One region of the Pseudarthrobacter sp. NPDC058362 genome, then DNA from elsewhere that is predicted to be linked to it. Evidence: predicted binding sites of a transcription regulator. Region 1 holds the regulator's gene; the other holds the start of a gene.
What was found. Region 1 encodes HrcA, which represses chaperone genes, less so after heat shock. Its sites were predicted from a motif close to TTNGCACTCGNNNNNNNCGAGTGCNAA; they were not measured.

Region 1 (9,275 bases):
GCAAGCTGCTGCAGCACAGCGGGAGTAATCACAGTCCCACGCGACACCAGTCCTCGGACCTCGTCGAGGAGTCGCATGATCCGCGGCACCTCAGCGGGCGGGCCGCTGATGGTCAGTTCGTTGCCACGGACGTGGAAGTTGACGTTGGGGAACTGCTCCTCGATAAAGCGAAGCGCTTCATCATGGCTGCCCAGGGACTGAACCATCTGGTCGGAGTTATCGAAGAGGACCACCTCCGTCCGGACTCCCGGAAGGGAATGGGGGAACTCTGCTGCGGCGCCCTCTCCGGTGAGCCGGCGCTTTCCGTTCGCTGATTCAGTCATAGTGCTGGCCCGCGGGCCCGTGATCCCCTTCAAGTCTGATAAACGTTTGCCGCCGGGAAAGGGCGGAGCCGGTGCCGGCGTCGTTCTTCCCAACGGGTCCTTACATCTTACGCCAGGAGGCCCCCTCCGGCCGCTCCTGACCGCTCACGTAAGCCTGCCCCGGGGTGCCGACCGGCGGCACCGGCCGATTATGTCTCAAGTTCATATCAGCCGGATATCGTTCCCGTTGCAGTTCGCTCCGGAGGGTCTGATCCGGGGTTCCAGCCACGGGTCCTGTGCGATGCTGGAAATCCAGCTTCCGTTGGAAGGAGCCGCCCGGGGATCGGCGCACCACCCAGAAAGGACAGGGACATCATCGTGCCGGAAACCACCGCTCCCCGCAGGGGCGCACGCGCGGACCGCCGTGTGCGTACCGCGGTCGTGGCGGGTTTTCTGGCGGTGCCCCTGCTGACCGGATGCATCGCAGAGCCTGTCCCGGAACCCACAACACCTTCCGGCTCCGGCACGACTGCAGCGGGAACTCCGGGCGTCCCGGCCACAAGCGCACCGCTTGAAACGACACAGTCCTCCAACAAGGCCCCGGTCTATTGGATTGGCCGCAGCGGCCCGAGCGTCTTCCTTTACCGCGAGTTCCGGGACGTGCCGGAGCAGGAGAATCCCGTGACCCGGGCGCTGCGGGCCATGATGTCCGAGGAGCCGCTGGATCCTGATTTCTTCACGCCCTGGCAGAATCCCAGCAGCCTTGCCACGTCCATCTCGGGCAAGGACGTCATCAACGTGGACGTCTCCGAGGATGCCTTCAACAGCAACCTCGATGCGGATATGGCTGCCCGCGCGGTGCAGCAACTGGTGTACACGGCAACGGCCGCCGCGGCGAGTTCCGGGCTGATCGACTCCGGCCAGCAGATCAGGGTGCGCATCCTGGTGGACGGCCATACCGACTATCCCGCCTTCAAACATATCCAGCTGGGCGACCTGATGTCGCGCGCGCCCGGGATGGTGGCTCCGGTCTGGATCATCGACCCGCAGGAGGGCGTGGAACTGGGCGCGGGTACCGTCAAGATCACCGGACGCAGCACCAAGGCCGGAAGCAAGCTGCGCTGGCAGGTCCTGAAGGGCGCCGAGGGCGAGGCGAAGGCGCCGTACCTCACCGGTGAAGCGACAGCCGCCGCGGAAGCCGGGCGGTCCGGCGTCTTCACCCTGGACCTGAAGCTTCCCGCTGGTGACTACGAGCTGAAAGTTGCGCAGGCGGGTGCCGGTGACGGACCCGACCGGAACGCAGATACCAGGTCGTTTACCGTCCGGTAGTGTCCCAGCGGCCCAAGACATCGCTGGCGAGGACGACGGCGGCGGGCCCGGCCGTCGAGGAACGCAGGACGTGCGTGCCGAGCAAGGCCGTCACCGCCCCCTTATCGCACAGCCGTGTCACCTCGCGCGGACTGATGCCGCCTTCCGGACCAACGATCAGCAGCACTTCCCGCACGCCGTCGCCACGGACCCGCCATGCTTCAAGGACGTTTCGCAGCGGGCGGACCGCGTCCTCATGCAGGATCACGGCCAGGTCTGCGGCTTCCACGGCCGCGGCAAGCGCGGAGGTGTCGACCGCGGGACGCACCTCGGGGATCCACGCGCGCCGCGCCTGCTTTGCGGCCGCCGCAACCACGGACTGCCATTTGGAGTGCGCCTTTGCGGCCCGGTCACCCTTCCAGCGCACGATGGAACGTTCCGACTGCCACGGAACAACCGCGTCGATGCCCAATTCAGTGGCCGTCTCGATGGCCAGTTCGTCCCGGTCGCCCTTAGCGAGGGCCTGTACCAGTATCAGCCTGACGTCCGGCCGTGCCTCGGCTGTGATGGTAAGGCACTCGACTTCCAGCCGGGACGGCCCGGACGAGGTGACCGTCCCGGTCAGGCGCCTGCCGACGCCGTCCACGATGTCCAAGGGTTCACCCTGCGCCAGGCGTTTTACGGCGACTGCGTGCCGCGCCTCGGGGCCTTCCAGGACGAAGAGCGCGCCGGGACGAACCCCGTCGAGGCTTCCGGCGGGGGCGAAAAAGACCGGGTTGCTCACCGCTACAGGTTACCCAGCCGGTCCCGGAGCTTGGCGAACATGCCGCCGCTGGCGGCCAGCTTGCCTTCGGTGATCTGTTCTCCACGCAGCTTGGCCAGCTGGCGCAGCAGGTCTTCCTGGGCAGCATCCAGCCGTGCCGGGGTTTCCACCTGCAGGTGGACCTTCAGGTCTCCGCGGCCGTAGCCGCGCAGGTGGGTTACGCCAAGTCCGCGGAGGGTGATGATTTCGCCCGACTGCGTGCCCGGCTTGACGTCGATTTCCTGGATCCCGTCGAAGGTCTCCAGGCTGACATCGGTGCCCAGCGCTGCCGCCGTCATGGGGATGTTCAAGGTGGCGTGCAGGTCATCGCCGTCGCGGACGTAGGTGGCATCGTTGTTGACGCGGATTTCCACGTAAAGATCGCCTGACGGACCGCCGGCGGGGCCCGCCTCTCCCTGTCCCGAGAGCTGGATCCGGGTGCCGGTGGCAACGCCGGCAGGCACCTTGATGGTCAGTGACCGGCGGCTGCGGATACGGCCCTGGCCGCTGCACTCGTTGCAGGGATCCTTGATGACAGTGCCGAAACCTTCGCAGCTGCCGCAGGGTGCGGCGGTCATGACCTGGCCCAGGATCGAGCGGACCGCCCGCTGGACCTGGCCGCTGCCGCCGCAGATGTCGCAGCGCTCCGGGTGGGAGCCCGGCTGGCAGCAGGAACCTTCGCAGGTGGGGCAGGTGACCGCGGTATCCACCTCAAGCTTCTTGTTGACACCGAAAACGGCGTCGCGCAGCTCGATGCGGACGCTGATCAGGGCGTCCTGTCCGCGCCGTACACGCGATGCCGGACCGGTGGTGCCGCCGGCGCCGAAGAACGTGTCAAAGATGTCCTGGAACGCAAACCCCTGGCCTGCATATCCGCCGCCGCCGAAACCGTTGTCGGTGCCGTTCTCGTTCCCCGTGGTGTCGTAGACACGGCGCTTCTGCGGGTCCGAGAGGACCTCGTAGGCGTGGGTCACTGCCTTGAAGCGGTCCGAGGCATCCTGGCCGGGGTTGACGTCGGGGTGGAGCGTGCGGGCCAGCTTGCGGTAGGCCTTTTTGATCTCTTCCCCCGTAGCCTCCGGCGAGACTCCAAGGACGTCATAGTGGCTGCTCAAAGTTGGTTTCTCTTCCTTGTTGTAACGTCAGGGTCCCAGGATCCGGGACAGGTACCGTGCCACGGCGCGCACAGCGGCCATGGTGGTGGGATAGTCCATCCGGGTGGGCCCGAGTACTCCGATTTTCGCTGCGCTGTCCGGACCGTAGCCCGTGGCCACCACGGAAGCTTCCGCCAGGCCGTCGTAGGGGTTTTCCCGGCCGATGCTCACGGCCACGCCGCGGTGGTCCTGCGCCATTTCGCTCAGGAGGCGCAGCATGACCACCTGCTCCTCCAAGGCTTCCAGGACAGGGCCGATACTCAGCGGAAAGTCCACGTTGGAACGGGCCAGATTTGCTGTGCCGGCCATGACCATACGGTCTTCCCGGCTGTTGTGTGCCAACGCTTCGAGGCCGTGCGCCAGGGCCTGTGCCGCCTGCCGCTGCCCGGGGCTAACCGCGGTGACTACTGCGGAGAGGGACTGGGCCAGCTGGCTGAGCGGAGTTCCGCCCAGCGATCCCAGGAAGCGGGTCCGCAGCGCGGCCAGGGCGTCGTCCCCCAGGTCCTGCCCGACGTCGATCACCCGCTGGTCCACCTTGCCGCTGTTGGCGATCAGCACCACCAGCACCTTGCGCGGGGCCAGCAGTACGAATTCGATGTGGCGGACCAGCGCCCGGCTGAGGTGCGGATACTGCACCACGGCCACCTGGTTGGTGAGCTGCGACAGCAGGCGCACGGTCCGGTCCAGGACGTCGTCGAGGTCGTCCGCGCCCTCCAGCAGCGACTGGATGGCGCGGCGCTCCGCCTGGGACAGGGGCTTCACTGCCGAGATTTGGTCCACGAACAGCCGGTAGCCCTTGTCCGTGGGTATCCGGCCCGCACTGGTGTGCGGCGCGGTAATGAGTCCCTCATCCTCCAAAGCGGCCATGTCGTTGCGGATGGTTGCGCTGGAAACGCCAAGATGGTGCCGCTCCACGAGGGCCTTCGAACCCACCGGTTCGCGCGAGTGGACGTAGTCCTCGACGATGGCCCGCAGCACTTCCAGCTTGCGCGGTTCGCTCACACTCCACCTCCATCCAGGGTCCGGGACGGCCTCGCCTCCCCGTTCAGTCCGCCTTGGCGGTTAGCACTCGACATGCCTTAGTGCTAACAGTCTATTATGCCTCGGCCCGTTGTTAGCATTGGAACCGCTCCGGGCAGAACCGGGTACTGACTAGCACTAGGCGGAACGAATCCATGGATTACCAGAACTGGGGCCCCCGTGACCTAGCGGCTCCCGCCAGGACCGCGCCGCCAGAGGTCCCGGTTGAGCGTGGCATGGTCCTGGAGGACGTCCAGTCGGGCTGGGTGGGAGCAGTGACCCGGGTCGAGAAGTCCGGCGGTATGCACGTGGTCGCACTGGAGGACCGGCGCGGAAAGTCCCGCTCCTTCAAATTGGGATTCGGGTTCCTCCTCGATGGCCGGCCCATCCGGCTGATGCCGCCTGCTCCCCGCGCAGCCGCGGGACGGCCGGGCGCAGGACAGCCGGGCGGACCCGGCCGCACCGCGTCCGGGTCTGTACGTGTGACCGGGCAACGCGCCCAGGTGGCCAAGGCGAGCCGCATCTGGGTGGAAGGCAAGCACGACGCCGAACTGGTGGAGAAAGTCTGGGGGGACGACCTCCGGGTGGAGGGAATCGTCGTCGAACCCCTCCATGGCATTGACGACCTCGCCGCGGCGGTCTCGGAGTTCCGCCCCGGCCCCGAACGGCGCCTCGGTGTCCTGGTGGACCACCTCGTTCCGGATTCGAAGGAATCCCGCATCGCCGAGGCGGTGATGCGCTCCCCCGGCGCAGCCGGGAACGTCCTGATCGTCGGTCACCCGTACGTGGACGTCTGGCAGGCAATCCGGCCGTCCGTCCTGGGCATCGACCGGTGGCCTGTGGTGCCCCGCGGGCAGGACTGGAAAACCGGGATTCTCGCGGCGTTCGGCTGGCCTCATGAGACGAAGGAGGACATCGGCCTGGGCTGGCAGAAACTGTTGGGCGCAGTCCGGACCTACGCAGACCTCGAGGCGTCGCTGCTGGGACGCGTGGAAGAAGTGATTGATTTCCTGACCGTCCCCTAGCAGGAAGGGGGGAGTCATGGCCGGCAGACAGTATTCTTGGTAGTGCGGGTTCGCAGAATCATGGCGGACCGGCAGCACTGGGCACCAAGCGCAGTTGGCACAACGCACTTTAGAAGGAATCAGACCGTGGCAGAAAACGCACGTGATCACAGGAACCGCCAGGACGGCCCGGGCCGCTCCGAATACCACGGCGTTCCAGCGAATGCGCTGCCGCTGACGGCCAGCGAGGACCGGCAGTGGGCCACGCTGGCGCACTTCGGCGGCATCCTGGGTTGCGTGCCGTCGCTCCTGATCTACCTGATCTTCCGGGACCGCGGCCCGTTCACGGCGCAGGAATCCAAAGAGGCGCTGAACTTCAGCCTGCCGCCCACCATCGCGGCCGTGATTGCCAACATCCTGGTGTTCGTCCCAGTAGTAGGCAACATCTTCGCGGTCATCGCCACCCTGATCTGGATAGCGCTGACCTGCTTCTCCGTCTCCGCCGGCATCCATGTGAACAAGGGCCAGCCGCACCGGTACCAGTACAACCTGCGCTGGATCAAGTAACCTCCAGCAACGCAGGGTCAGTCCGGGAGGAGTCGTCGCACCACGGCGTCTGCCAGGAGACGCCCCTTGAGGGTGAGTACCAGGCGGCCGCGAAACGCGGCGACGGGATCCACCAGCCCGTCGGCGATCAGTCCGGCCACCTCGTGGCGGCCCGCCGGAGTCAGTGAGTCGACCGTAAGCCCCGTCGCCAGCCGCGTCTCCAGCATCACGTGTTCAACGGCCTGGGTCCCGGGGTCCAACGTTTCCCGGCCCGCAGCCGGTGACAGCCCCTGGACCAGCCGGCCGGCGTAGGCCGCGGGGTGCTTGACGTTCCACCAGCGCACCCCGCCCACGTGCGAGTGTGCACCGGGGCCAATCCCCCACCAGTCGTCCCCACGCCAGTAGGCCAGGTTGTGCCGGCAGGCGTGGCCCGGCGTCCGGGACCAGTTGCTGACCTCGTACCAGCCAAGCCCGGCAGCGGTGATGAGCTGGTCGGCGAGCTCGTACTTGGTGGCGTGGTCGTCGTCGTCAATCCCCGGTACCTCGCCCCTGCGGATCTGTGCCGCAAGCTTGGTCCCGTCCTCCACGATCAGCGCGTAGGCGCTGATGTGGTCCGGACCGTAGGACAGCGCTGTTTCGAGAGAGAAGCGCCAGTCGTCCAGCGACTCCCCCGGTGTCCCGTAGATCAGGTCCAGGCTGACGTCCAGGCCGGCTTCCCGCGCCCACCGGACCACCTGCGGCACCCTCGCCGGCGAATGGGTCCGGTCCAGGACCTTGAGCACGTGCGGCACCGCGGACTGCATGCCGAAGGATACCCGGGTGAAGCCCGCCTCCTTGAGCACGGCGAGCGATTCCGGCGTGACCGAATCCGGATTGGCCTCCGTGGTGACCTCGGCGCCTGCCACGATGCCCCACCGCGCAATGGCCGTGCGCAGGATCAGGGCAAGGTCCGCGGCGGGCAGGAGCGTGGGCGTCCCGCCGCCGAAGAAAACCGTGCTGAGCGGACGTTCTGGCACACCGGACCCGGCCAGCACCCCGGCCGCGAGCTCCACTTCTGCGGCAGCGGTGGCAGCGTAGGCATCCTGCGACGCCCCGCCGCCGAGCTCCGTGGCCGTGTAGGTGTTGAAGTCGCAGTACCCGCAGCGTACGGCGCAGAACGGAATATGGACGTACAGGCCGAAGGCGCGGCCGTCCGCACCTTCCGCTGCCTGGGCAGGCAGAAGGCCGTCCGACGGCGCGGGGTCGCCGAGGGGAAGAACGCTAGGCATTGCTGCGGCCCTGGGTCAGTCCGGCCACGGTGATCACTACTTCTTCGCCTTGTCCTTGGACTCGTCGGTGGTCAGCGCGGCGATGAAGGCCTCCTGCGGGACCTCTACGCGGCCCACCATCTTCATGCGCTTCTTGCCTTCTTTTTGCTTCTCGAGGAGTTTGCGCTTACGGCTGATGTCGCCGCCGTAGCACTTGGCCAGGACGTCCTTGCGGATGGCGCGGATGCTTTCGCGGGCAATGATCCTGGAACCAATGGCGGCCTGGATGGGCACCTCGAACTGCTGGCGCGGAATAAGCTCGCGCAGCTTGGTGGTCATCATGACGCCATAGGCGTACGCCTTGTCACGGTGGGTGATGGCAGAGAAGGCATCCACCTGCTCACCCTGCAGCATGATGTCCACCTTGACCAGATCGGCGACCTGGTCACCATCGGCCTTCCAGTCCAGGGATCCGTAGCCGCGGGTCTTGGACTTGAGGATGTCGAAGAAGTCGAACACGATCTCGGCCAGCGGGAGCCGGTAACGGATTTCCACCCGGTCCTCGGAGAGGTAGTCCATGCCGCCCATCACGCCGCGGCGGCTTTGGCACAGCTCCATGATGGCGCCCACGAACTCGTTCGGGGCCAGGATGGTGGCTGCCACCATGGGCTCGCGGACCTCGGAGATCTTTCCGGACGGGTACTCGCTCGGGTTGGTCACGTGGACCACCTTCTTATCCTCAAGCGTTACTTCGTACTCCACGTTGGGTGCGGTGGAGATCAGGTCCAGGTTGTACTCGCGTTCCAGCCGCTCACGCGTGATTTCAAGGTGGAGCAGGCCGAGGAAGCCGACACGGAATCCGAAGCCCAGGGCCGCGGAAGTCTCGGGCTCATAGACGAGGGCGGCGTCGTTGAGCATCAGCTTCTCCAGTGCATCGCGCAGCACGGGGTAGTCCGTGCCGTCCAGCGGGTACAGGCCGGAGAAAACCATGGGCTTGGCATCAGCGTAGCCGGGGAGCGAGTCCGCGGCAGGCTTGGCCATGTTGGTGACGGTATCGCCCACCTTGGACAGGCGTACGTCCTTTACGCCGGTGATCAGGTAACCCACCTCACCGACCCCCAGGCCCTTGGACGGTGTGGGCTCCGGTGAGCTCACACCGATTTCGAGGAGTTCGTGGGTGGCCCGGGTGGACATCATCTGGATGCGTTCGCGGGGGTGCAGCATGCCGTCCACCACCCGGACGTACGTGACCACGCCGCGGTAGGTGTCATAGACGGAATCAAAAATCATGGCGCGCGCAGGGGCGTTGGCGTCGCCGTGCGGAGCCGGCAGGTCGCGGACGATTTTGTCCAGCAGTGCCTCGACGCCCATTCCGGTCTTTCCCGACACCCGCAGTACGTCCTCCGGGTCGCCGCCGATCAGGCTGGCAAGTTCTGCTGCGTATTTCTCGGGCTGCGCTGCCGGGAGGTCGATCTTGTTCAGGACCGGGATGATGGTCAGGTTGTTTTCCATCGCCAGGTACAGGTTGGCGAGGGTCTGCGCCTCGATGCCCTGGGCGGCGTCCACCAGGAGGATGGCCCCCTCGCACGCGGCCAGCGATCGGGAAACCTCGTAGGTGAAGTCAACGTGGCCGGGCGTGTCGATCATGTTCAGCGCGTAACTGGTGCCGTCGAGTTCCCAGGGCATGCGGACTGCCTGGGACTTGATGGTGATGCCACGCTCGCGTTCAATGTCCATCCGGTCCAGGTACTGGGCCTTCATATCGCGGGGCTGCACCACGCCGGTCAGTTGCAGCATCCGATCGGCCAGGGTGGATTTGCCGTGGTCAATGTGCGCGATGATGCAGAAATTCCGAATAATAGCCGGATCTGTCGCGGCGGGCACCGGGGCGGTGC
Region 2 (18,557 bases), on a different contig from region 1:
AGAGCGGGTCACCTTGACGGGGTCGTTGACGCCGGCAGCCAGCAGGTCGACGTATTCGCCGGTAGCTGCGTTCAGGCCGTGGCCTGCGGGCAGGCCGCGGACCTTGTCCACCACAACGCCCGGCTCCAGGCCGGCGTTGAAGGCGATCTGCTTCAGCGGAGCGTCGATGGCAACGCGGACGATGTTGGCGCCCGTTGCTTCGTCGCCGGAGAGCTGCAGGTTGGCGAATGCCTTGGCGCCGGCCTGGATGAGGGCCACGCCGCCACCGGCGACGATGCCTTCTTCGACGGCTGCCTTGGCGTTGCGCACTGCGTCTTCGATGCGGTGCTTGCGCTCCTTGAGCTCAACCTCGGTGGCTGCACCGGCCTTGATGACTGCAACGCCGCCGGCCAGCTTGGCCAGGCGCTCCTGCAGCTTCTCGCGGTCGTAGTCGGAGTCGGAGTTCTCGATCTCGGCGCGGATCTGGGATACGCGGCCGGCGATCTGGTCTGCGTCGCCTGCACCTTCAACGATGGTGGTCTCGTCCTTGGTGACGACAACCTTGCGTGCCTGGCCCAGAAGCTCCAGGCCCGCGGTCTCCAGCTTGAGGCCAACCTCTTCGGAGATGACCTGGCCGCCGGTGAGGACGGCGATGTCGGCCAGCTGCGCCTTGCGGCGGTCGCCGAAGCCCGGAGCCTTGACGGCGACGGACTTGAAGGTGCCACGGATCTTGTTGACGATCAGCGTGGCCAGGGCCTCGCCCTCGATGTCCTCGGCGATGATCAGCAGCGGCTTGTTGGACTGCATGACCTTTTCCAGGACAGCAACCAGTTCCTTGACGTTGGAGATCTTGGAGTTGACGATCAGGATGTACGGGTCCTCGAGGACCGTTTCCTGGCGCTCAGCGTCGGTGACGAAGTAAGCGGAGATGTAGCCCTTGTCGAAGCGCATGCCTTCGGTGAGCTCGAGTTCCAGGCCGAAGGTGTTGGACTCCTCGACCGTGATGACGCCTTCCTTGCCCACCTTGTCCAGGGCTTCGGCGATCAGGGCGCCGATTTCGTCGTCACCTGCGGAGATGGAGGCGGTGGCCGCGATCTCTTCCTTGGTTTCGATTTCCTTGGCGGAGTTCAGCAGTTCGGCGGTGACGGCGTCAACGGCCTTTTCGATGCCGCGCTTGAGGGACAGCGGGTCGGCGCCGGCGGCAACGTTGCGCAGGCCTTCCTTGACCAGTGCCTGGGCCAGCACGGTGGCGGTGGTGGTACCGTCGCCGGCGACGTCGTCCGTCTTCTTGGCAACTTCCTTGACCAGCTCGGCGCCGATCTTCTCGTAAGGATCGTCCAGCTCGATCTCCTTGGCGATGGAAACGCCATCGTTGGTGATCGTGGGGGCGCCCCACTTCTTTTCGAGGACGACGTTGCGTCCACGCGGGCCGAGGGTGACCTTAACGGCGTCGGCGAGGGTGTTCAGGCCCCGCTCAAGGCCGCGGCGTGCCTCTTCATCAAATGCAATGATCTTGGCCATAACGGCAGTAGTCCTTTCGGGACAGTCGTTAAGAATGAACCTTCGCTGCAGTGCCCGCGACGGACGGTTCGTACCGGCGGCCTCTGTATGCCTCCGGAAACGGACCTCACTCCAGTTAGGTGTTTCTCGCTCCTCGCCCGGTGCCGCGCCGCCGGCCAGGCCGGCATTGCTTTAGCAGTCGGTACGTCAGAGTGCTAAGTCAATAATTAGCACTCCCCCGGTGAGAGTGCAAGCGAATGGCGCAGCGAAGCACGTCCCGTGGAGCTTCTTCGCGGAGAGCGATCAGCTGCCTGCCTTGCCCGCCGTCTCAGTCCCGGTGGGCGCCGGGTTGTTGTCCGCGCCATAGGTGAAAACCATGAAGGACGCGGAGGTGATGTCCCCGTTGGCGTCGAAGGCAACTGGGCCGGATTCGCCGTCGTAATTGATCTCTCCGCCGCCGGAAAGGCCGGCGAGGCATTCCTTATACGCCGTGCACGCCGCTTCGGATCCGCCGGAGACAGCGATCAGGTTCGCGGCGATGGACCGGCCGGCGTCGTCCTGCGCACGGGCGGCGGCGAGCGCGGCAAGGGTCACGGCGTCGTAGGTTTCCGCGGCGAAGGACATGTCCCGCAAGCCTTTGTCCACCTCAAGGATGCGGCCCTGGAAGCCTGCGGACGCCAGTCTTCCGGGGACCACCGCCCGTGCTCCGTCCAGCGCCGCGGCGGCCAGGCCCTGGCCGTACCGGGCGAAGGCACCGTCGCTGAGGATGATCCGGGAACCGTCCACCCCGGCGTTGTTCAGCTCTGCCAGGGCGCCCTGCGCCCCGTCGCGGGCCACGAGGATGACCGCACCGTCGGCGTCGCCGGCCTCGGCTGCGGCGGCTCCGGCGTCGCCCGCTTTGAAGGATGCGGTGGCTCCCACTTCCAGTCCCGCCTCCCCTGCCGCGCTTACGACGGCGGCGGACACGTCCCTGCCATAGGACCCTTCCTGGTGCATCACCGAAATCCGGGCGGCGCCCGTTTCCTTGGCCAGTTTCACGAGGACCGGCGCTTGCGCCACGTCCGCCGCAGCGGTGCGGAAGTAGTAGCCGCCGCTCTTGGCGCTGCTCAGGCCGGCGGCCGTGTTGGCCGGCGAAACCAGGGGCGTCCGGGCACGCGAGAGGACGTCAATGACCTCCGGGGCGTTGGCCGAATCCGTGGGGCCGATGACGACGTCCGCCTTGAGCGTGACGAAGGTGTTGGCCTGGGCCGCCGGGGTCTCGCCCGGCGTGGCGGGCAGCAGCTCCATGGGACGGCCTTTGTGCCCGCCGCCGGCGTTGATTTCCCGGACGGCCAGTTCGGCGGCGGCGAGCTGGGGCGCGTTCAGGAAGGCGTTGTCACCGGTGTTGTCCAGAAGGAGGCCGATGCGCAGGATGCCGTCCCCGGATGCCTCCGAAGCCTCGGTCCGGGCGTTGCCGGGCACTCCCGCGCAGGCGGCTGTGGGCAGGGCGGTGCAGAGGGCTGCGGCAAATAGTGCGTTCCGCCTGAACCGGTGCCTCATTCGGCGGGCCGGACGCTTTCTGCCTGCGGGCCCTTCTCGCCTTCGCCGACTTCCAGTTCCACGCGCTGCCCTTCATCCAGCGCACGGTAGCCTTCGCCTTCGATGGCGGACCAGTGGACAAAGACGTCATCGCCCGAGCCGTCAACGGTGATGAAGCCGTAGCCCTTTTCAGCGTTGAACCACTTGACGGTTCCCAGTGCCATGATGTCCATTCTTTCGGTTGAGTCCGGTGTGGGTTGTTTAGGCGTACCCGGGTCCCAGGACCACTACCAGTGGTGCCTGGAATTCGGAGCTGCTTACTACCGTGGGGATGCCCAGCAGGGCCGACAGGGCTTCTGCGTTGGCCTGCTGCGCCTCGCCGGCGTAGAAGATCACGGAAGCCTGCTGCGGCGCGCCGGACCAGTTTGCCACCTGGCCCAGCTGCCAGCCGTCCGCCTGCACGGTGCTCCCGACCCGCCCGGCGAGCCCCGCGGTTCCGGCGGCGTTGTAGACGGCAACCGGCTGGGTCTTGTCCACGGACACAGCCGTTTCGGTGGGTTCGGGTACGGGCTCGGCGCTGGGCGTGGCCGAGGGCTTTGTACTGGCGGACGGCGTGGCCGATGCGCTGGGGGTTTCCGTGGGCGCCGCGGAAGCGGAGGGAGACGATCCGGTGTCCGCCAGGGGCGCCTCCACACTGGAGGCGGTCTGGCCGAGCGGGCTGAACCCCAGCTTGGGAAGGATCAGGAAGGCCACGGCTCCGATGGCCAGCGCCACCGCACCTGCGGCGAGAATGGGCCACAGCCGGACGCGCGACGGCGGCGTGGCCGCCCGGTGGACGCCTTGCCGCGACGCGGCCTCCGGGACCTTGTCGAATTCATCGCGGGCATATTTGGGCATGGAAGACAGTCCTTGTTGATTGCTGCTGCGGGCTCAGCCTGAGCGAATTACGCGTCGGACCCCAGGCGCCGCGCGGTGCGGGCTCGCTGACGCGACGTACGTAGTCTACGCAATCTCTTCACCAGCATCGGATCGTGCGCCAAGGCGTCCTCAGTGTCGATGAGGGCGTTCAGCAGCTGGTAATAGTGGGTGGCGGAGAGGTCGAACAGCTCGCGGATGGCCTGTTCCTTGGCTCCTGCGTACTTCCACCACTGGCGCTCCAGGGCAAGCATCTGCTGGTCGCGCTCGCTCAGCGGCGAGTCCTGCGGGGTGAAATCCGCCAGGAGCGCCTTCCGCGTTTCCTGCTCCTGCAGGTATTCGCGCGCTGGCTCCGCCACGGCATACTCCTTCACGTACGGTTGCTGGTGGTTCCTTGCCGGTGCGGCAATTGTCCTGCCCCCATGCTACGGACGAATAACAGCGTTGTCATTCGGCGCGCCCGGGTGCCACAGCGCTGCCGCCATGCCGGTCCGGCGCCCTGCGAGAATGGCAGTGTGTGGGAATCAGATGCGTTGTTCGAACTCGCCGCGGAGCCGGCGGACACCGAAACCTTTGCAGCCCTGGCACAGCGGCCGCTCGGGGAGCTGGTGGCACCGGACTGGGCGGGAGCCCTGGCGGGCGTCGAGGACCAGCTGCGGAGCGTGCTCTCGTTCCTCGCCGCGGAAGTGGCCGCGGGGCACCCGGTCCTGCCGCCGCCGTCGTGCGTCCTGCGCGCCTTCCGCCAGCCGATGGCGGCGGTGAAGGTGCTGCTGGTGGGCCAGGATCCGTATCCCACGCCCGGACATGCCGTGGGCCTGTCCTTCGCCGTGGACGTCAGCACCCGACCCCTTCCCCGGAGCCTGATAAACATCTACCGCGAGCTGGAAGCGGACCTCGGCATCCCGCCCCGGACGCACGGGGACCTCTCGGCGTGGGCCGGCCAGGGGGTCCTGCTGCTGAACCGGGTGATGAGCGTGCGCGCAGGGGCGGCGGGCTCCCACCGCGGCAAGGGCTGGGAGGACATTACGACGGCGGCCATCACCGCGCTGGCGGACCGCCGGGGTCCGGACGGGGCCGGGTTGCCCCTGGTCGCCGTGCTCTGGGGCAAGGACGCGGAGTCCGTCCGGCCGCTCCTGCCCGGTGTACCGGCGGTGGCCAGCGCCCACCCCAGCCCGCTGTCCGCCTCCCGTGGATTCTTCGGATCGCGGCCCTTCAGCCGGGTCAACGAACTCCTGCGGGAACAGGGCTCGAGCGGCGTAACCTGGGAACTTCCCCCTGTGCCGTAAGCGCCGGCTCTGGCTAGGCTGAATCCCATGAGCACCCTCCCCGCCGCCACAAGCGCCACCAAGCAAAGCCGTCCGCAGGTCAACCTCACGGTGCTTCGACGGGAGCAGCTGTCCCCGCACATGGTGCGGATCATCGCCGGCGGCGAGGGCTTCGCCGACTTCGTCAACAACGGATACGTGGACCGGTACGTGAAGATCGTGTTCCCGCAGCCGGGAGTGCAATACCCGGAGCCGCTGGACCTGTGGCAGGTCCGGGAGACGATGCCCCGGGACCAGTGGCCCTTCACCCGGACGTACACCCTCCGGTGGGTGGACGAGGCCGCCCGCGAGCTCGCCATCGATTTCGTAGTCCACGGCGACGAGGGGCTGGCCGGGCCGTGGGCCGCCCGTGCCAAGCCCGGCGATCCGCTGACTTTCACGGGACCCGGCGGCGCCTACAGCCCCTCGCCCGACGCGGATTGGTACCTGCTCGCCGGCGACGAGGCTGCGTTGCCGGCCATCGCCGCCGTCCTGGAGTCCCTGCCTGCCGGCGCCACCGGGCTGGCGTTCCTCGAAGTGGATTCCGACGCCGGCATCCAGCAGCTGCGCGCACCGGACGGGGTGCGCATCACCTGGCTCACCCGGGACGGCGCACCGGCAGGCAGCGGCAGCCGCCTGGTGGACGCGGTGGCAGACGCCGACTGGCCCAACGGGCGCGTGGACGTGTTTGCGCACGGGGAACGCGGGTACATGAAGGGGCTGCGGCAGGTGTTCTTCGAGCAGCGGGGGCTGGAGCGCAGCCAGGTGTCGCTGTCCGGCTACTGGGCCAAGGGCCGGGTGGAGGACGTATTCCAGGCCGAGAAGAAGCTGCCCGTCGGACAGATCTGACGTCCACCGCCCAGTCCCACGCCGCACCGGGTCAGCGGCGGCGGGCCCGTCGCCGCTCGTTGCTCGCAAGGCTGCGGGTCAGCGGGCGGGCAAGGGTATCGCCCAGCACGATGCCTCCGGCGGTCCCCAGCACGATCGCGCCGGCGTTGAGCATCCCTCCGGCCCCCAGCAGGATCTCCGCTTCTTCGATGGTAAGCACATACATGGACCGGAAAATGGTGAGGCCGGGCAGCAGGATCAGGGCGGCGGGCACGGCCACCACCAGCTGCGGCGCACCCATCCGCAGCGCCACCACGCGTGCCAGCAGGCCGATCACCACCGCGGCGATGGCCGGGGAAAACCGGTCCCCGATGCCGAGCGAACCGCTGCCCAGCAGGACCAGGTAGCCTGCCACACCCACCGCTGCGGTAGGCAGAAGCAGCTTCCAGGCCGTTTGTTCCGTGATGCCGATGGCCACCACTGCGACGGCGACGAAAAGGATCAGGACCCAGAGGTCGTAGGCCGGCGGATAGGTTTGGGTGACGTCGATGCGCTGCATTCCGGTCAGCTCACCCACCACGAACGCCACGGCGATACCGGCCACGATGGCGCCGAAGGTCAGCAGGGTGGAAAGGAAACGGCCCGCCGCGGTGACCGGGAAGCCGTTGATGGCGTCCTGCACGGAAGAGACCAGCCGGCCGGTGGGAAGCAGCAGGAGGATGCCGCCCACCACCACGATGGCCGGCGAGTTGGTCAGCCCGAACTGCCACAGCACCAGCGCCAGGAGTGTCACCACGAAGGAGCAGCTGGCCGTGATGAAGAAGTCCGGCACCCGCCAGCGGCCCAGTTGGCGGGCGAGCAGGCTGATGCCGATGTTCGCCGCGAAGGCCACGGCCGATGATACGGGTCCGCCGCCCAGCACGCCCACGAACACGGCGGCGAACACGCCGAAGGCCACGGTGACCATCCAGCGCGGGAACGGCTTGGGGCTGGTGATGGCTTCATCCAGCCGGCGGATGGCCTCGTCGCGGCCCACTCCCCCGGCCACGATGTCCGTCACCAGCTGGTGGACCTTGGCCAGGCCGGCGTAGTTGTTGGTCCAGGACCGGACCACGCGCAGCAGCGAGATGGGCGTCTGGTCCTTGGGCGCGTAGTTGATGCCCACGGACTGGTTGGTGATGTCCACCTCGATGTTCTTCAGCCCCAGCGCCGCGGTGACGGCGATGATGCTCGTTTCCACTTCCAGGGCGCCGGCACCGTACCGGAACATTGTCTCGGCGAGGTGCAGCGCGAAGTCGAGGGTCTTACGTGCGGAGGTGTCCACCCCTCCCACCTGGATCATGGGGTTCGCGTACGGACTGCCGGCCAGCCGGTCTACGATGCTCATCGGAGCGGTAGGCGGGCTTTCGCCCTGCACCAGCCGGCGCAGCATTTTCTTGGCCGCTGCGTTCTGCCGGACCTGGGCGGGGCTTAGCGGCTCGGTCCGGGGCAGCCCGTCGGGGCGTGCCGGCTCTCGGCGTGGCTGCCCTGGGCGTGCCTGCTCTGGGCGGTCGGTCATGGGTGCCTCCTCCCGGCGCTGCGGTTCCCGGTGCTGGGTATGTCTGCCGTGTCAGGCGCGCTTCAAGGGCAGCTTACCCAGCAGGGTCCGGGCCGCCCCGGCAGCGGCGCGGGCCAGCCGGTTGACGCGGAATACGGCTGGCCGGACCGGGAGCACGAAGTCGCCCACCAGCTGGACCACCTCGCCGCCGAAGCCCTTCTTGAACTCGTAGCCGCCATGGCCTTCCTCGTCCTGTCCCGAGATCCCGAACGTGCCGTAGAAGTTGTACCGCGGATAGCCCTTTTCCAGGGCGTGCAGCATCATGCCCCAATACAGCGACGTGGCCCCGTTGAAGTAGATGTAGTCCTGGACGGTGCCGCCGATGACGCATACCACCTCGTCGCCGTAGCAAACAAAGTGGATGGCAGCTACGGTGGCGGTCCCCACCGAATCCGGGAACCTCTCGATGTCCTTCAGGCTGCGTTCGTAGCTGTCTACCAGATCCTGGACCACTTTGAGCCGGTTGGCCTTCTTCTTGCTGCCGGTTTCCTCCACCTCGCGCCGCAGCTCCGCGGCAGTGGCGCTCTCGGCCGCCAGGCGTTCCGTGATCGACTTCCGGTACGCGGGGATATCGATCTTGGCCATCATCAGCTTGGTGAGCTCGGGCGAGGTGGTCCGCAGCAGCTGTTCGTAGTATTCGCGCTCCCGGTACGTGAAGCCCTTCTCCTCGCCGGCGCGGCTCAGTGCGGAGTAGAAATCGTCGAGGGTTTCCAGGGTGGCCTGCTCCAGGAACACCCCGTTCTTCTCTGCTTTTCGGATGGCCTTGCGGGTCCGGTAGCTGGTGCCCATGATCAGCTCTTCCGCGTCCTGCACGCCGGTGAGGTCCTTGACGAACATCCAGTTCACGTTCACGAAGTCCATCTCAAGGCCCTGGTGTACGAAACCCAGCCCGGACAGCGCCGCCACCAGCGGCCGGTTGTCCTCCACCTCAGGATGCTCGGCGCCGTCGGCATCCCGGGCGATGTACCTGACGTTCGGAGAGATGCGCAGTTCGGCCGCCTTGCGCTGTGCCGCGTGCGTGCGGAGGAGGCCGACGACGGCACCCACCAGGGCGGGGTCCGTAAAGTCCATCAGGGGTCCTTTGGCGCAATCGCAGACCTTGTAGCCCAGGCGGGTGGTGGTGTAGTTCAGCTTTCCGGCGGCCACCAGCTCACCGGCCCGGCGGACGCCGAACAGCTCGACTTCCTGGCCCCGGGCGCGCTGGAAGCGCGCGAAGTCCATGGATTGCAGGAAGCTGTTCCGCGGGTGCTTCACGGCGAATGCCTCGAACTCAGCGTCGCTGAGGAGGACGAACTCAAGATCGGTGGCTGCGGCGGCGTGGTTCATGGGTGTACCTTCTTCGGGACTCTGGTGCTGCGGGAGCGCGGGCAGGAGTGGCTGGGGGCGGTGCGGGCCCGCGGGGCGGTCAGTAGAACTGCTGGCCGGTGCGTGCCGTTTCGATCCTGCGGAACACCCGTTCCCCGGCCTTCACCCACAGCGCGTGCCGCAGGGGCGAGAGGACGTAATCGTGGCAGCCCACGAAATCGGTGACGGTCTTGGTGAAGCTGGTCTTGAACATGCCCATCCCGTACAGGTTGTGGGTCTTGTCCTTGATCCGGGCAGCCGGGGGTGTGCCGCAGAAGTCGTATTCGGTGCAGCCCAGCTCCTGCATGTGCCGGATGGCCGTCCACTGGACCAGGTGGGAGTCGCCGTACTGCTTGCGGTTCTGGGTGGAGCCGCCGTCCTTGTACGTGGCCTTGGCGCCGTAGTTGATCACGAAGGCGCCTACGCTGGGTTTGCCGTCCTCGTAGGTGAAGAAGAAGCTGCCTTGGCCGCGGCTGCAGAACTCCTCCCAGAATTCGGCGTAGTACTCATAGCTGCGCAGCGGCATGGACCCCTTGGCGCTGACAGTATCCGCCATGAGGTCGTACAGGGCACGATAGGTTTCCGGCCCGGGCTCCCGCCGCACCACGTCGCACCCCTCCCGTTCGGCCCGCCGGATGGCGTTGCGGGCGCGCGAAGAGATCGCCTTGAAGACGGACTCTTCCGGGGCGGAGATGTCCAGGATGGCGGTGGAATCATTGGACTGGATGTTCGGCGCCTTGGCCAGCCCGGCGGCGGCAAGGTGTGCCTGTGCCTCGGCGGAGTCCACGATGTCCGGCTCAACCTTGATGGTGAAGACGTTCAGCTTCCGTTCCCGGACCAGCGCTGCACAGGCGTCGAGGGCCGCTTTCAGCTCGGCTGCGGTGTCGAGGTCCGGGCCCTTGATCAGGTACCAGAGCCGGCCGAGGACGGGAAAGCGCTTTTCCAGCACGAGGTTGTAGCTGGCCTGGCCGCCGCCTTCGAGGACCAGGAACCGGACGGTCCAGCCGCTGCCGTTCTTCACGGAAGCATAAGCGGCAGACTGGAGCATGTTGCCGCCATGGGGATTGGCCGTGACGTGCTTGTCCCAGTTCTCTGTTTCTTCGGCAGTGGCAAAGCGTGCGGTGAATTCTCGCAAGGGGGCCGTGTCCAATCAGGGTTGTGCGCGGTTCAGTACTCGTAGCTGCGTGCGGACATGCAGCCTCAAGTCTAAAGCCCACGCCCCGCCCCCTGCCGCCGGACCCCCTGCACGCGGCATGGGCGGGCAGGGGGTCCGGGATCCACCGGGCAGGAGCCGGCGGCTTCGCGTGGGCCTACTTCTCGTCGGGGGTGGTGACGCTTGCCGAGGCCTTCATGGTTTCCGCGTTGACCATCCAGGCGAACTGCTCCAACCGGGCGATGAACTCGTGCAGCAGGTCCGCACTGGTGGGGTCTTCCTCGTCCACCTCGTCATGGACCTTGCGCATGGTTCCCACAGCGGCTTCGAGGGCGGCGACGATCCGGTCAATGGCGTCCTTGGTGTTGATAAGGCCGTCGGGGAACGGGGGCAGGTTGGTCGAGCCCGACACCGTGCCGCTGCGGCCGTCCGGCAGGGCGTGCAGCGCGCGCATCCGCTCTGCGGTGTCGTCGGCGAACTGCCGTGCCGCGTCTACGATTTCGTCCAGCTGCAGGTGGAGGTCCCGGAAGTTGGTTCCCACGATGTTCCAGTGGGCCTGCTTGCCCTGCAGGTGCAGTTCGATCAGGTCAGTCAGCACGGCCTGCATGTTATTGGTCAGTGTCGGTGAAGCTTTCATGAGTCCTCCTCGATTAGTCCAGCAATGCTGAACCTACCAGCCTGACCGGACCCCGGGGCAGGCCGGAAGGAAATTTCTCAGTGAGCTTACTAATTGACGCAGCGGCCGCCGTCGGCGCCCCAGCGCAAGGGTGCCGTGCCCCCTCCCTTGGGGCACGGCACCCTGCTTTGCGCGGACGCACCCGTCACCAGAAGTGCGCCACATCCACCACGACGCGGGACCCGGTGCCCGGCCCGTCCAGGGTGAAGACCCGGAAGGGAAGGCGGGCCCGGACGCCCAGGCCTAGCGTGGTGTATCCCTCGAAGCTGCCGGCCCAGGCCACCTGGCGGAATGTCTGGTAGCCGGAAACATTGGTCAGTTCAGCTTTATTGGCGGGGTTGTACGTGGCCTTGCCGTTGTCGTCATACGACGGGGCGTTGACCGTAATTTGAATCCGGGCGCCGCCCCGGACCGGAACAGTGAAACCGGATCCGTCCTGGGTTACCTGGGAAACATACCGGACGTTGTAGCCGGAGGCCGGCCCGTTGAGGTCCACCACCAGCCGGTCAAAGCAGTAATGCTGCCCGGTCCGGACGTTGGTGACCTGCGCACGGCTCATGTCCGGATCGGCCTTGGCCAGGGATCCCCAAACGAGGCCGCAATACGAGGTGGTTGCCGAGGCTGGTCCCGGAACCATGATGCCCAGCCCCACAGCCATGAGAATGGCGGTGAGCCAGATGGAGAGTTTTTTCATTGTGGTGCCACCCATGTGCGAAGCGATTGGATAGCTCAAGCGTAGGAGCCGCGCAGGCCGCAGGCGAGGGCTGTGGCCGCTTCGGCGCGCAACTGTTAGGGAAGCGAGCGGCGGGTCACGCGGCCATAAAAACAGCGGCCGGCGGCGGCGTTCCTTCACCGTTTTGGGTGCCGTTCCTGCACCCTGCCGTTATGCGGATAACGACGGCGGCACGCGCCCGGGCGGGTCCGTTAACCTTCGCAGTCGCGGCAGTACTTCAGGCCGTCCTTTTCGCGGGCCACCTGGGACCGGTGGCGGACCAGGAAGCAGGAGGAGCACGTGAATTCGTCGGTCTGTTCCGGCACCACGATGACGGTCAGTTCCTCGTTGGAGAGGTCCGCTCCGGGAAGGTCGATGCCTTCGGCGGTGTCGGCTTCGTCGACGTCGATGACTGCTGTCTGCGCGTTCCCGCCGCGCGAGGAGGCCTGGAGTGCCTCCAGCGAATCAGCCGGGGTCTCGTCTTCCTGTTTGCGTGGAGCGTCGTAATCAGTAGCCATGGCTTCTTCACTTTCGTTGCTGCGCAAACGCCATTTCAGGCGCCTCAGTGATGCAGTTTAGGCCATGATCCCGGCAGCAGCGCAATAGTTCGCACAACCGCCCTTTCCCGCGTTCTCCCAGCTAAGCGGCGGATGCGGGGCCTTGCGCGGCTTCCTCGCCGGTAGCTGTGTCGGCCGCGGGGCAGCACCGCCGGCTCAGGAAGATCAAGGGCGCCGCCATCAGCTGGATCGTCCCGGCCACGGCCAGGGAGGCCGGGTAGCCGTAGAGGTCGGCGGTCCGGCCCAGCAGCGGTTGGGCCACCACGCCGCCGCTTGATCCCATCAGGGAATCGAAGCTCAGCACCGTGGCCCGCTGCCGGGACGGGACCATCGCGTTCAGGTAGGCCTTCCGGACGGGTGTGCCGGCCGCGGCCACCACCGCCCAGAGCGCCAGCAGGACCAGGCCCGGCCAGAACGCCGGGGTGGCCAGCAGTGCCACCAGGATCAGCGCGCTGGTGATGGTGGCTGCCAGCACCACCGTGGTGCGTTTGCGGACCATTCCCCGCACCCGGGGCGCGAGCCATCCCCCGAGGATGTCCGCGCCGGCAACGAGGGCAGCTGCCAGGCCAGCGATCGAGTAGGCCCGCGGGTCGCCGTAGAGTTCCAGCAGGTAGGGCTGGAGTGCGTAGAAGACGTAGAACCCGGCGCCCACCGTGAACGGGGCGGCGAGCATGATGTACCGGACGGGCGGGTTGCGGAGGCCGTTGTCCACGGACGCCGCCAGGATAGCCCGGGTGGCCTGCAGGGGGCGGGCTGAACGCTCAGGCGTGAATCCGACGTCGTGCATTAGCCGGAAGGCGACCAGGAACATCGCTGCCAGCACCGCGGCGCGCAGGAGGAACGGCACGCCCAGGTCCGTGGCCTGCGCGATGACGCCCCCGGCCACGGAACCGGCCAGCATGGCGATACCGGAAACCATCTGCCCCCGGCCCAGCACGGTTTCCAGGGCACCGTCGTATCCGGAAAAGTGGAGCGCATCAACCAGCCAGGCTTCCACGGCGCCGGAAAAGAAGGTGAACCCCAGGCCCAGCAGAACGGAGACGGCGGCCCACCACCAAAACGGCGCCGAGACCTGCCACATCAGGTAGTACAGCAGCGTGGCGCCGGCGAGTGTCACGGTGCCCAGGAGGAAGGACGCGCGCCGGCCCCACGAGTCCGCCACCACGCCGGTGGGCACTTCGAAGACCACCATGCCGGCCATGAAGAAGGCGTTGGCCGCGAATGCTTCGAGGTTGGTCAGCCCCGCGTCCAGCAGGAAGAGCGTGTTGATGCCCCAGATGAAGGACGTGGCCAGCGTATTGCCCAGCGTCAGGGCCAGATAGATGCCCTGGATCCTGCGGGCCTCGGGGTTCACCGGACGCTCAGGCGGGGCTGAAGTTCGGCGGGACGGGTTCGTGCCGCAGGTAGCGGCGCCGGAACCGGCCGGTGCCGGCGGTCAGCGCGCGCAGTTCGACGGCGTACCGCAGCAGTTCCTGGTCCGGAACCTCGGCACTGATCTCGGTCAGCCCGCCGCCTCCGGAGGTGGTGCCCGTAAGCCGGCCGCGGCGGCCGGAAAGGTCGCTCATGACGGTGCCAACGTGCTCGTCCGCCACGGTAATCGCCACAGCGGACACCGGCTCGAGCAGCTGGATCCTGCCCGCGGCAGCCGCTTCCCGCAGCGCAAGCGCGCCTGCGGCCTGGAACGCGGCGTCGGAGGAGTCGACGCTGTGCGCCTTGCCGCCCATCAGGGTCACCCGGATGTCCACCATGGGGAAGCCCGCCGCGACGCCCTTGTCCATCTGCGCCCGGACGCCCTTCTCCACGGACGGGATGAAGCTGTTCGGGATGACGCCGCCCACGGTCTTGTCCACGAATTCGAACCCGGCGCCGCGTTCCAGCGGCTCCACCTCGATGTCGCACACCGCGTACTGGCCATGCCCGCCCGACTGCTTGACGTGCCGGCCGTGGCCCGCGGCGGGTGTTGAAAAAGTTTCCCGCAGCGGGGTGACGACGTCCACGGTGTGCAGCTTCACGCCCTGGTCCCGCAGCCGGTCCAGGAGAACCTCCGCGTGCGCCTCTCCCATGCACCACAGCACCAGTTGGTGCGTCTCTGCGTTGCGCTCCACCCGCAGGGTCGGATCCCCGGCGGCGATCTTGCCCAGGCTGCGGGCCAGCGCGTCCTCGTCGCTGCGCGAATCGGCCTCCACGGCCACCGGCAGCAGCGGCTCCGGGATGTCCCACGTTGCCAGCAGCAGCGGGGTGTCCCTGGCCGAGATGGTGTCCCCCGTTTCGGCAGCGCCCAGTTTCGCCACCGCGCACAGATCCCCTGCGATGCAGAACGGAACCGGGCGCAGCGCAGCGCCGAGCGGGGAATACAGGTGCGTGAGCCGGTCCTCGTAGTCGTGGTCCTGGTGGCCGCGGTCCGCCAGGCCATGTCCGCCTACGTGGACCGGGGCATCTTCGCGCAGCGTGCCGGAAAAGACGCGCACCAGGCAGATGCGGCCCAGGAAGGCGTCGCTGGATGTCCGCACCACCTCCGCGGCCAGCGGGCCGTCAGGGTCGCAGCCGGCCAGCTCCACGGGCTCCCCCGACAACCCGGAGGCTTCCGGAAGGCGGCGCCCCACCGGCGGCGGGAACGCCCGGACCAGCAGGTCCAGCAGTTCTCCCATTCCCAGCCCGGTCACCGCCGAGGTGGGCAGGACGGGAAAGAAGGAACCGCGGCCGACGGCGGTCTCCAGGTCCGCTGCCAGCGCTTCGGTATCGAGGTCCCCGCCTTCCAGGTAACGGTCCATGAGCGTCTCGTCCTCGCTCTCGGCGATGATCGCCTCGATCAGCTCACCCCGGGCGGCGTCGTCTGTGCCGTCGCCGGCCAGCAGGTCGGCCACCCCGGTGACCTCGCCGCCCGTCCGCACCGGCGCGAAGAGCGGGAGGACGCCCTCGCCGAACGCCGCGCGGCACGCGGCCAGGGCGCCGTCGTAATCTGCCCGCGGGTGGTCCAGGCGGGTGATGGCCACCGCCCGCGGCAGGCCCATCTGTGCGCATTCGTCCCAAAGCGCGGTGGTGGTGGCATCGATGCCGTCCACCGCGGACACGGCGAACAGGGCGGCATCGACGGCGCGCAGGCCAGCCCGGAGTTCGCCGATGAAGTCCGGGTAGCCGGGCGTATCGACGAGGTTGACCTTAATACCGTCGACGGACAGCGGCACCAGGGAGAGTGTGACCGAGCGCTGCTGGTGCACGGCAGCCGGATCCGAGTCGCCAACGGTGGTGCCGTCGGCAATCGAGCCCTTGCGCGTGATCAAGCCCCGCGCGGCCAGCATCGCCTCCACCAGCAGGGTCTTGCCCGAACCCGAGTGCCCCACCAGCGCCACGTTCCGGATGTCTGCCGGATCAGTGGCGGCCAGCCCGGCCGCATCTGCCCGGCGGGGGTCGGCGCCGCCCCGGCCCTGCGTTCTTGCCGCTTCCCTGGCGCCTTTGACGGACATGGGGACCTCCTGGGCTCTGCGTGCTCACCGGGCTGAAGCTGTCTACTGATTCGACACCTTTGGCGGCGGAACGGCAAGGCCCGGAAGGCCCCCGGATCCATGCAGGAACAGGCTGGGGTGCCCGTTCCTAGGGCCGGCGGCTGTCCTCGACCAGCTCCCGGGCCATGGCCGGCTGCCTCCTCAGCATCCACCGTGCCACCAGCGCCAATGCCGCCACCAGGAGCACCAGCTGCACGGTCCCCAGGTTGAACCCGAAGCCGTGGATGAAGATGAACGCGACCGCGCCCGCCGCAAGGCAGTAATACGTGGTCACGATGATGGTCTTCCGCAACAGGTCGCCTTCGCGGCCCAGCAGTCCCACGGTTGCCGCTGCGGCGACGATGTTGTGGATGGCAATCGGGTTGCCGCCGGCGCCGCCTACAGCCTGCGCAGCCACGATTCCCTCAGGCGGCACGCCGATCTCGGCTCCGGTGGAGAACTGGAACTGGGCAAACGTCAGGTTGGACACCGTATTGGATCCGGCCACGAAGGCGCCCAGGGCGCCGATCCACGGAGCGATCAACGGCCACGAGTCCCCCGCGACGGCTGCCGTACCCTCGGCCAGGGTAACCGGCATACTGGAGAGCCCGGAGGCGTTGAAGTCCGGTCCCGAGTTGATGAGGACCCGCACCAGCGGGACCGCGAAGAGCAGCGCCACGGCTGTTCCGCCCAGCTGGCGTCCGGAGATCTTCAGGGTGCGGAGGACCTGCCCGCGGTTCATCCGGTGCAGCAGGTACGCGAACACCGCGGCAATGATCATCAGGAAGGCCGGGGAGTAGAACGGCTGGACAGAGGTACTGATTCCAGTGCCCAGGATGTTCTGGAACGGGATGGCGAGGCCGGAAAGGTAGGCCTTCAGCGGGGGGATAACACGCGTTGCCACCAGCAGCACCGCCATCAGGATGTACGGCGACCAGGCGCGCACCAGGCTCATGCGGGACGAGATTTCCGTGGCGGCCTCCGGCTCGATGGAACCCATCCAGCGCTCCGCCCAGGTGGCCCGGGGCCCGAACTGGAAGGAGTCCTTGGGCATTAGGAAGCCCTTGCTGGAGGTGTACATGACCAGCACCAGACCGATCAGGCCGCCGAAGAGGGAAGGGAATTCCGGGCCCAGGAACCGGGCCACCAGCACATACGGGACGGTCATGGCCAGCGAGGAATACAAGGCGAACGGCCACACGGCCAGGCCGTCGCGGAAGCGGCGGTCAGGGCCGAAGAACCCCGTCAGCATGCAGACCAGGATCAGCGGAATGAGCAGGCCGACGATGGCATGGATCGCAGCGACCTGGAAACCGATCGATGCGACGAACTCCGGCATGGTCAGGCCAAGCACCGAAATCCGCTCCGTGACGGCCGGGTCGCCGCCAAGCCCCTTGCCCACGCCGACCAGGATGGGCGTTCCCACGGCACCGAAACTCACCGGCGTGCTCTGGATGATCAGTCCCACCATAACCGCGGCCATGGCCGGGAAGCCCATCGCCAGCAGCAGGGGGGCCACCACGGCGGCTGGGGTGCCGAACCCGGAAGCCCCCTCAATAAAGGAGCCGAACAGCCAGCCGATGATGATGGCCTGGACCCGGCGGTCAGCGGAAATGTTGTTGAAGCCGGCCCGGATGCTCGCCATGGCACCCCCCACCGTCAGCGTGGAAAGCAGCAGGAGCGCGCCGAACACGATGTACAGGAGCGTGCCGGCGGTGATGAGGCCCTCCAGTGACGCTGCCAGGACACTGCTGAAGTCCATCCGCCAGACGAGCAGGGCCACCAGCACCACGAGCAGGTAGCCCACGGGCATCGCATATTTGGCCGGCCATCGGAATCCGGCCAGCAGGACACCGACGATAAGGATGGGCGCAAGTGCCAGCAGGCAAAGCATGAATAGGTTGTCCACGGGTGGTCCTCTCTGACCATTTCATAATGTGGAAAATGCTTTCCAGAAATCTGGGTCGAGTCTAGGAGCCACATTCCCGGGCGTCAATGGCTGGAGAGCAGGCTCTTGGCGGCGCGCACCCGGAGTGGACCGGCATTGACACCTCACCGCGAAGGCCGCTACCTTGCGTATATTGAAATATTGTTTCCGCTTTGCGGAATAGTTTGGAACGGAAGCGAACAATGACGAACCGAGTGGAAACCCACGGCCTGGGCGTCGCCGAAGAGCTGTACGCATTCGTGCGGGACGAGGCCCTGCCCGGGACCGGGTTGGAAGAAGAACACTTCTGGAGCGGAGCGGCTGCCCTGATCGGCGAATTCTCGCCGAAGGTTCGCGGGCTCCTCGCCACCCGCGACCGGCTGCAGGAGCAGATCGACGAGTTCCACCGCGCCAACGGGCCGGGCGATCCGGACTCCTACGAAGAATTCCTCCGCTCCATCGGGTACCTGGTGGACGAACCCGCGGACTTCACCATCGCCACCGGCCGGGTGGACCCGGAAATTGCCACGATCTCCGGCCCGCAGCTGGTGGTTCCGCTGCTCAACGCCCGCTTTGCCGTCAATGCCGCCAATGCCCGTTGGGGTTCGCTGTATGACGCGCTGTATGGCACCGACGCCATCGACGAGTCCGACGGGCGGGAGCGCGGCCGGGCCTATAACCCCGCGCGGGGCGCCGCCGTGGTGGCCCGTGGCCGGCAGTTCCTCGACGAGCACGCCCCCCTCGCATCCGGCTCGCACAATGACGTTACGGCCTACCGCATCGAAGGGTCTACCCTCGTGGCCGAAACCCCCGCAGGCCCCACGGCGCTGGCCAATCCCGGGCAGCTGCGAGGGTACCGTGGCGCAGCGCAGTCCCCCGAGGCAGTGCTTCTGGTCCACCACGGCCTGCACGCCGAGATCCAGATCGACCCGGGCCACGCCATCGGAGCCACCGATCCGGCCGGCGTCAAGGACATTGTCCTGGAGTCCGCCCTCACCACCATCATGGACCTGGAGGACTCGGTGGCCGCCGTGGACGCAGCGGACAAGGTGGACGGCTACCGCA

Region 2: the regulator HrcA is predicted to act here: its motif matches at 1,672-1,698, upstream of groL (chaperonin GroEL).

What each region holds. Positions count from the first base shown of each region.
Region 1 is NZ_JBHXIW010000004.1:291,627-300,901, reverse strand. It holds gene ACFWIX_RS11100 (PhoH family protein) at 1-323, opposite strand, end outside; gene ACFWIX_RS11095 (GerMN domain-containing protein) at 681-1,631, shown strand; gene ACFWIX_RS11090 (16S rRNA (uracil(1498)-N(3))-methyltransferase) at 1,618-2,394, opposite strand; gene dnaJ (molecular chaperone DnaJ) at 2,397-3,524, opposite strand; gene hrcA (heat-inducible transcriptional repressor HrcA) at 3,552-4,565, opposite strand; gene ACFWIX_RS11075 (DUF3097 domain-containing protein) at 4,739-5,608, shown strand; gene ACFWIX_RS11070 (DUF4870 domain-containing protein) at 5,735-6,154, shown strand; gene hemW (radical SAM family heme chaperone HemW) at 6,172-7,401, opposite strand; gene lepA (translation elongation factor 4) at 7,438-9,275, opposite strand, start outside.
Region 2 is NZ_JBHXIW010000002.1:17,558-36,114, reverse strand. It holds gene groL (chaperonin GroEL) at 1-1,500, opposite strand, end outside; gene ACFWIX_RS04745 (ABC transporter substrate-binding protein) at 1,783-3,018, opposite strand; gene ACFWIX_RS04740 (cold-shock protein) at 3,015-3,230, opposite strand; gene ACFWIX_RS04735 (LytR C-terminal domain-containing protein) at 3,259-3,894, opposite strand; gene ACFWIX_RS04730 (DUF3263 domain-containing protein) at 3,942-4,271, opposite strand; gene ACFWIX_RS04725 (uracil-DNA glycosylase) at 4,428-5,198, shown strand; gene ACFWIX_RS04720 (siderophore-interacting protein) at 5,226-6,065, shown strand; gene ACFWIX_RS04715 (threonine/serine exporter ThrE family protein) at 6,097-7,602, opposite strand; gene ACFWIX_RS04710 (peptidoglycan bridge formation glycyltransferase FemA/FemB family protein) at 7,654-8,967, opposite strand; gene ACFWIX_RS04705 (lipid II:glycine glycyltransferase FemX) at 9,047-10,120, opposite strand; gene ACFWIX_RS04700 (Dps family protein) at 10,296-10,775, opposite strand; gene ACFWIX_RS04695 (hypothetical protein) at 10,960-11,508, opposite strand; gene ACFWIX_RS04690 (DUF4193 domain-containing protein) at 11,739-12,044, opposite strand; gene ACFWIX_RS04685 (MFS transporter) at 12,166-13,437, opposite strand; gene ACFWIX_RS04680 (elongation factor G-like protein EF-G2) at 13,445-15,547, opposite strand; gene ACFWIX_RS04675 (L-lactate permease) at 15,675-17,474, opposite strand; gene ACFWIX_RS04670 (malate synthase G) at 17,696-18,557, shown strand, end outside.